One region of the Mycolicibacterium sp. HK-90 genome, then DNA from elsewhere that is predicted to be linked to it. Evidence: riboswitches for the same ligand, from Rfam matches in the RefSeq annotation. Region 1 holds a riboswitch; the other holds the start of a gene.
The links. Region 1 has a riboswitch for cobalamin ahead of metE (5-methyltetrahydropteroyltriglutamate--homocysteine S-methyltransferase). Riboswitches for the same ligand answer to the same signal wherever they lie in the genome.
Positions count from the first base shown of each region.

Region 2: it holds a riboswitch for cobalamin, as region 1 does, so the genes downstream of both, QU592_RS27710 (ABC transporter substrate-binding protein) here and metE (5-methyltetrahydropteroyltriglutamate--homocysteine S-methyltransferase) in region 1, are expected to answer to the same signal.

Region 1 is NZ_CP129613.1:4,372,628-4,375,866, reverse strand. Features, by position in the region: gene QU592_RS20960 (Rv2240c family protein) at 19-576, shown strand; gene QU592_RS20955 (sensor domain-containing protein) at 614-1,270, shown strand; cobalamin riboswitch at 1,351-1,527, shown strand; gene metE (5-methyltetrahydropteroyltriglutamate--homocysteine S-methyltransferase) at 1,667-3,239, shown strand, end outside.
Region 2 is NZ_CP129613.1:5,787,945-5,791,183, reverse strand. Features, by position in the region: gene mrf (ribosome hibernation factor-recruiting GTPase MRF) at 1-744, opposite strand, end outside; gene rpmB (50S ribosomal protein L28) at 820-1,056, shown strand; gene rpmG (50S ribosomal protein L33) at 1,056-1,220, shown strand; gene rpsN (30S ribosomal protein S14) at 1,220-1,525, shown strand; gene rpsR (30S ribosomal protein S18) at 1,525-1,785, shown strand; cobalamin riboswitch at 1,797-1,918, shown strand; gene QU592_RS27710 (ABC transporter substrate-binding protein) at 1,959-2,927, shown strand; gene QU592_RS27705 (FecCD family ABC transporter permease) at 2,939-3,239, shown strand, end outside.

The DNA.
Region 1 (3,239 bases):
GCACTGGGGGTTGGATTCATGTTGATGCCAACGGCTTCGGCTGATCCCGACGGTGCGGTCCACACCGAACCCGCTCCAGCGCCCGCGCCGGTGCCGGCTCCTCCACCGCCGGGTGCGCCCGATCCGTTGGCCGCCCCCGCCCCGGTAGGTGCCCCTGATCCGGCGGCTGTGCCGCCGGCCCCCGTCGCAGGCGAGGCCAGCCCCGCTGCGCTGACCGCATGCTCCCAGTTCGCCGACGCGCTGGACAATGCCTCGACGTTCTACGGTGACTTCGCCGACACGATCGAGGGCACCGAGCGCCCCGACTATGCGGATCCGTTCGTGAGCATGTCGAATGTCAGCGGCCGCACGGCACTTCGCGAGTCGGCCGCGCAGGCGATGAGCGCCGCGAACACCCCCGGATTGGCGCCGGACATCGCCAACCCCATGCGCTCGTGGTCCCTCGACGCCACCAAACTGCTCGTGAAGATGGGGCTGCGGGGCAGCGGAAACACCCTGAATGTGACTGCCACGGAACTCAACGAGGATGCCCATACCGCGCAGATGGCGTGCGCGATGGCCGGAACGCATGCCTGACGCATCCCGGCGGCGTCAGCTATTACGTTGGGCAACATTGGTTTTGCTCACTGTGGTGGCGTTGTCCGGTTGTTCGGGCAAGCCCGAGGCGCAGCCTCCCGCTCCCAAACTCCTGGGTGACGCGGACCTCGATGCGTTGCTGCTCAGCCCTGCTCAGCTGAACATCCTGATGGGCACCACCGGAATGACCCCGCGACCGGCGGTGCGGACGATGGGCGATCACCGTAATCTGCTGCCCAACCTCAACTGCCTGGGTGTGTGGCAGGTCAACGAGGCGGCCATCTACGGAGAAGGCTGGAGCGCGCTGCGTCAGCAGCTGCTCCGTTCGCCGAACGACGACAACTGGGACAACCTCGTCGTCCAGTCCGTGGTGACCTTCCCATCGGAACAGGACGCGCGCGATTTCTACCGGCAATCCGCCGAGCGGTGGTCCAAGTGCACCGATCACAATGTGAACATCAACCTCAACGGACAGCAGCTGCCCAAGTGGCGTAGCGGGCCGCTGTCCGAGACCGACTCACAGCTGACGATCCCGTTCACGCGAGGCGAGGGGGAGCAACAGCGTTCCTGCCAGCGGGCACTGGCGGTCGAGGCGAACGTGATCATCGACGTTCAGGCTTGCAAGCCGGCATCGGCGGCCGTCAACCAGGCCGCCGAGGTGGCCGACACCATCAGGGCCGACATCCGGGACTGACCCCGGCGGCGCGGTAGTCTCATACTCGCAGCTGGTTTGTCGGCGCCGGGGTACGTGCGACGTCGACACCGAGCGTCGCAGGCTGGTTGAGATGCGGCGTGAGAGGGAACCCGGTGAGAATCCGGGACTGTCCCGCAGCGGTATGCAGGAACGACCGCCGTCATCAGCACTGGCCCGCAGGCAACTGCGGCTGGGAAGCGACGGCCAGTAGGTGCACGGTTTCCGTGCGGGCCTGTGAGTCCGAAGACCTGCCAGCCGTACCGGGCGCGCCGCGTCCGGTGGTTCATCGCCTCGTGGAATGGGCAGTGGCCGAAGCGGTTCACTCGTGGCGGGTGGCTGTCTCGGTTGGATGTCTTCTGGCGGTGGCCATCCTCCCGCACGTCGAAGGACATCGTGATGAGCACAACCGCAGCACCTTTCACCGCCACCATCCTCGGGTCGCCCCGAATCGGTCCCCACCGAGAACTCAAACGCGCCGTCGAAAAGTACTGGGCGGGACGGATCGGTCGTGACGAACTGGAATCGGTCGCCGCCACCCTGCGCCGCAACACCTGGGACTCTCTGGTCGCAGCCGGCCTCGATTCGGTGCCGATCAACACCTTCTCTCACTACGACCAGATGCTCGACACCGCGGTTCTGGTCGGCGCCTTACCGGCCCGGGTGGCCGGTGTCGCCGACGATCTGGACCGTTACTTCGCCGCGGCCCGCGGCGGTGTCTACGGCGACGCAGAGATCGCACCGCTGGAGATGACCAAGTGGTTCGACACCAACTATCACTACATCGTGCCCGAACTCGGCCCCGACACCTCGTTCTCGCTCAACCCGGACAAGGTGTCGGGGGAGCTGGAAGAGGCACGCGCGCAGGGGATCCCGGCCCGACCCGTGATCATCGGCCCGATCACGTTCCTGGCGTTGTCGAAGGCCGTCGGTGGCGCGGGCGCGCCGATCGGGCGGCTGGACGAACTCGTCGACGTCTATGCCGAACTGTTGCGATTGCTGGCCGCGCAAGGTGTCGGCTGGGTCCAGATCGACGAGCCGGTGCTGGTAACCGACTTCGTGGGCAACGCCGGCGAACTCGCCGAGCGCACCTACGCGCGGCTCGGCGGTCTCACCGAACGGCCTGCGATCTTCGTGGCAACGTACTTCGGCGAGTTGACCGATGCGCTGCCTGCCCTGGCCCGCACACCGGTCGAGGCCATCGGTGTGGATCTGGTGGCCGGCTCGGCGGCCGCACTGGCTGCGGTTCCCGAGCTGTCCGGCAAGCTGCTGGTGGCCGGCGTGGTCGACGGCCGCAATATCTGGCGGACCAACCTGGATGGTGCATTGGATACCCTGGCCGCCCTGGTCGACCGAGCCAAGACGGTGGCCGTATCTACCTCATGCTCGACGTTGCACGTGCCCTACACGCTGGACGCTGAGCCGGATATCGATGCGGCACTGCGAAGTTGGCTGGCATTCGGGAGTGAGAAGGTCAGCGAGGTGGCGGCTCTGGCCCGTGGTCTCCGGGACGGGCGCGACGCCATCGCGCGGGAGATCGAGGCATCGAACGCGGCGATCGCATCCCGGAAGGACGATCCGCGGCTGACCAATGCCCAGGTACGGGACCGGATCGCGTCGATCCTCACGTCCGGCGCCCAGCGGGCGCCGGCGGATCAGCGCCGTGTCGCCCAGCAGGACCGGTTGCAGTTGCCGGCCTTGCCCACCACCACGATCGGCTCCTATCCACAGACCTCGGACATTCGCATCGCCCGGGCCGACCTGCGGGCGGGCAAAATCGATGCCGAGGAGTATGAGCGCCGGATGAAGGCAGAGATCGCCGACGTCATCACGCTGCAGGAGCAGGTGGGCCTCGACGTGCTGGTGCACGGTGAACCCGAACGCAACGACATGGTGCAATATTTCGCCGAGCAACTCGATGGATTCTTCGCCACGCAGAACGGTTGGGTGCAGTCCTACGGCAGCCGATGTG
Region 2 (3,239 bases), 1.4 Mb from region 1:
GTGCAGGCGTAGCGGGTGGAACGGCCGCCTCGCGGTGAACTCGACGATGCCGACGTCGCCGTCCTGGTCGAGAGGGGGCTCTCCGGCCAGCAGCGGATCGTGCGGTGAGGCGGCGCGGCCACGCCGCCTTCCGGGTTCCAGGTGTGCCAGCGCCATCTCGACCCGTTCGGTGCCGACGGTGATGCGCGCACGGGGCGTCAGTCGGCGCAGCACGGACAGGACGGTGGCATCGGGTTCGGTGAGGACCAGGACGTCGGCGAACTCGGCCTGGCCGACCACCACCTGTGCGACCGTGCGCCCGTCGCCCAGTTCGTCCTCTCCGACCGCCTGATGCAGCCAGCCCACGGTGTCGATGCAGGCGATGACCGCCTCGATGCTGACGTCACGGGCAGCTGGCCCGTCGATGTAGCCCGGGCCGACGTGAACGTGGACGTTTTCGATGGCCCAACACACCGGTTCGGGTTCGAGCCAGCCCATCAGCGTCACGACGATGCGGGTGACGTCGCTGCGGCGGTGCAGACGCCGCAGCAGGATCAGGAGGTCGTCGCGCACCGTGCAGGACACGCAGCCGTGGGCCAGCTCGAGAGCCATTTCAGAGCTGCCGCCGGCATCCGACACCGTCCGCAGCACCACCTGGCCGTCATAGGTGTGACGGACCAGGACGGTCCCCGGGCCACCGCTCAACTGATCGGCCACACCATCGACGTCGCCCTGACCGGCGACCAGCACAACAGGGGTGCGCACCTGGCCTCCCAACTAGCTATTGAAAATGATTATCATTATGTTTAAGCCAGGCTACCCCACGAGTAAGGAGATTCAATGTCGGCCCATTGCCAAGTCACCGGGCGCTCGCCCGGATTCGGCAACACGGTGTCGCACTCGCACAAGCGCAGTCGACGCCGCTGGAACCCCAACATCCAGACCAAGACCTACTACCTGCCCACCGAGGGGCGCCGGATCCGGCTGCGGGTCAGCGCCAAGGGAATCAAGGTGATCGACCGCGACGGCATCGAGGCCGTGGTGGCCCGGCTGCGTAGCCAGGGGGAGAAGATCTGATGGCCCGCACCGATATTCGCCCGATCGTGAAGCTCAAGTCGACGGCCGGGACCGGCTACACCTACGTCACCCGCAAGAACCGGCGCAACGACCCGGACCGGATCGTCTTACGCAAGTACGACCCGGTGATCCGCAAGCACGTCGACTTCCGCGAGGAACGCTGATGGCCAAGAAGTCCAAGATCGTGAAGAACGAGAGGCGCCGCGAACTGGTGGAGCGCTACGCCGAACGGCGGGCAGCGCTCAAGGAGATCATCCGGAATCCGCTGAGCACGCGCGAGCAGAGAGCCACGGCCGTCACTGCCCTGCAGCGGCTGCCCCGCGATTCGAGTCCGGTGCGGCTGCGCAACCGGGACTCGGTCGACGGCCGGCCGCGCGGGCACCTGCGCAAGTTCGGGCTGTCCCGGGTCCGGGTGCGGGAGCTGGCGCACCGCGGAGAACTGCCGGGCGTGCGGAAGTCGAGCTGGTGATGGCCAAATCCCAGAAGGATTCCAAGAAGCGCCCGCGGTCGACCGATGTCAAGAAACCCAGGCGCAACCAGCTGGCCGCGCTCGGGGTCACCGAGGTCGACTACAAGGACGTTCAGCTGCTGCGCACGTTCATCAGCGAGCGCGGCAAGATTCGGTCTCGGCACGTCACCGGCCTGACCCCGCAGCAGCAGCGACAGGTCGCCGCGGCGATCAAAAATGCCAGGGAGATGGCGCTGCTGCCGTTCGTCGGCAACCGCTGACCTACCATCGACGGCGATAGGGCGACTGCGGATCGCGGAAGCCGGTGTGAATCCGGCGCGGTCCCGCCACTGTGATCGATCCTCAGCTGCTGAGAATCGAGAGCCAGATACGCACCGCAGTCGCCACCTCGCACGCGCTGGGGCGGATCTCCCCGGAGAGGATGGGTGGGCCTGTGGCTGCTCGTTGGATGATCGCCGGGTTGACGGCGCTGCTGGTATCGGGATGCGCCTCGACGGCGACCCCGGACACCGTGGGCAACGCCCCACCGGGATTCCCGGTGACCGTGGACAACTGCGGCATCAGCACCACCTACGAGCGGCCGCCGACCCGGGCGGTGGCACTCAACCAGCATGCGATCGAGACGCTGCTGGCGTTGGGGTTGGAAGAATCCATGGTCGGCACGTCCTATCTCGACGACCGGATCCTGCCCGAGTATCAGGCCGCGTATGACGGGCTGCCGGTGCTGGCCAAGGAGTACCCGTCCTACGAGTCGCTGCTGGCCGTCGAACCCGATTTCGTCTACGGCGGCTGGGACAGCGCGTTCGACGAGAAGGAGGGCCGCGGCAGGCAGCGCCTGATCGACGCCGGGGTCCACACCTACCTGAACATCGAGGATTGCCTGGACAAGCCGGTCAGCATGTCGACCGTGGATGACGAAATCCGAAGTATCGGAACGATCTTTGGTGTCGCCGACCGCGCGGAACGACTGATCGAGAACATCCACGGCGAGCTGGGGCGGTCCGCGGAAAAACTGCGTGGGGTCGAGGCGGTCCGGGTCGGGGTCTACGACAGCGGCGAGGCGACGGTGTTCACCTCGGGTGGCAAGGGTATCGGCAACCGGATGATCGAGGCCGCGGGCGGCGTGAACGTGTTCGCCGATGTGCCCAAGGTCTGGGGCGACGTGTCCTTCGAGCAGTTCGCCGAGCGCGCACCCGAGGTCATCGTGATCTACGACTACGGTGACCAGCCGGTCGCGGACAAGAAGAGATTCCTGACCGAACATCCTCTGCTGCAGCATGTTCCGGCGGTCGAACACCAGCGGTTCGCCGTGCTCCCGCTGTCGTCGGTGGTGGTCGGGGTGCGGGTGGGCCGGGCCGTCGACGCCCTGGCCCGGCAGCTGCACCCGGACCGGTTTTCGTGATCCCGTACCGGATGGTCGTGGCCGGGCTGATCGCGCTGTTGCTGACGGCGATGACGGCCGGCGTCGCCATCGGCTCGGTGTCAATCGCGCCGGGGCAGGTGTGGGCCATCGTGTTGCATGCCGTCCACCCAGGCCTGGCCGAGCAGACCTGGCCCGCGGTCAGGGAATCCATCGTGCTCGACGCCCGGCTGCCGCGGGTGGTGCTGGGTGCGGTGATCGGCGCCGGACTGGCGGCCTGCGGCATGGTGCTGCAGGCCGTGGTGCGCAACCCGCTGGCCGATCCCATGCTGCTCGGGGTGTCCTCGGGCGCCG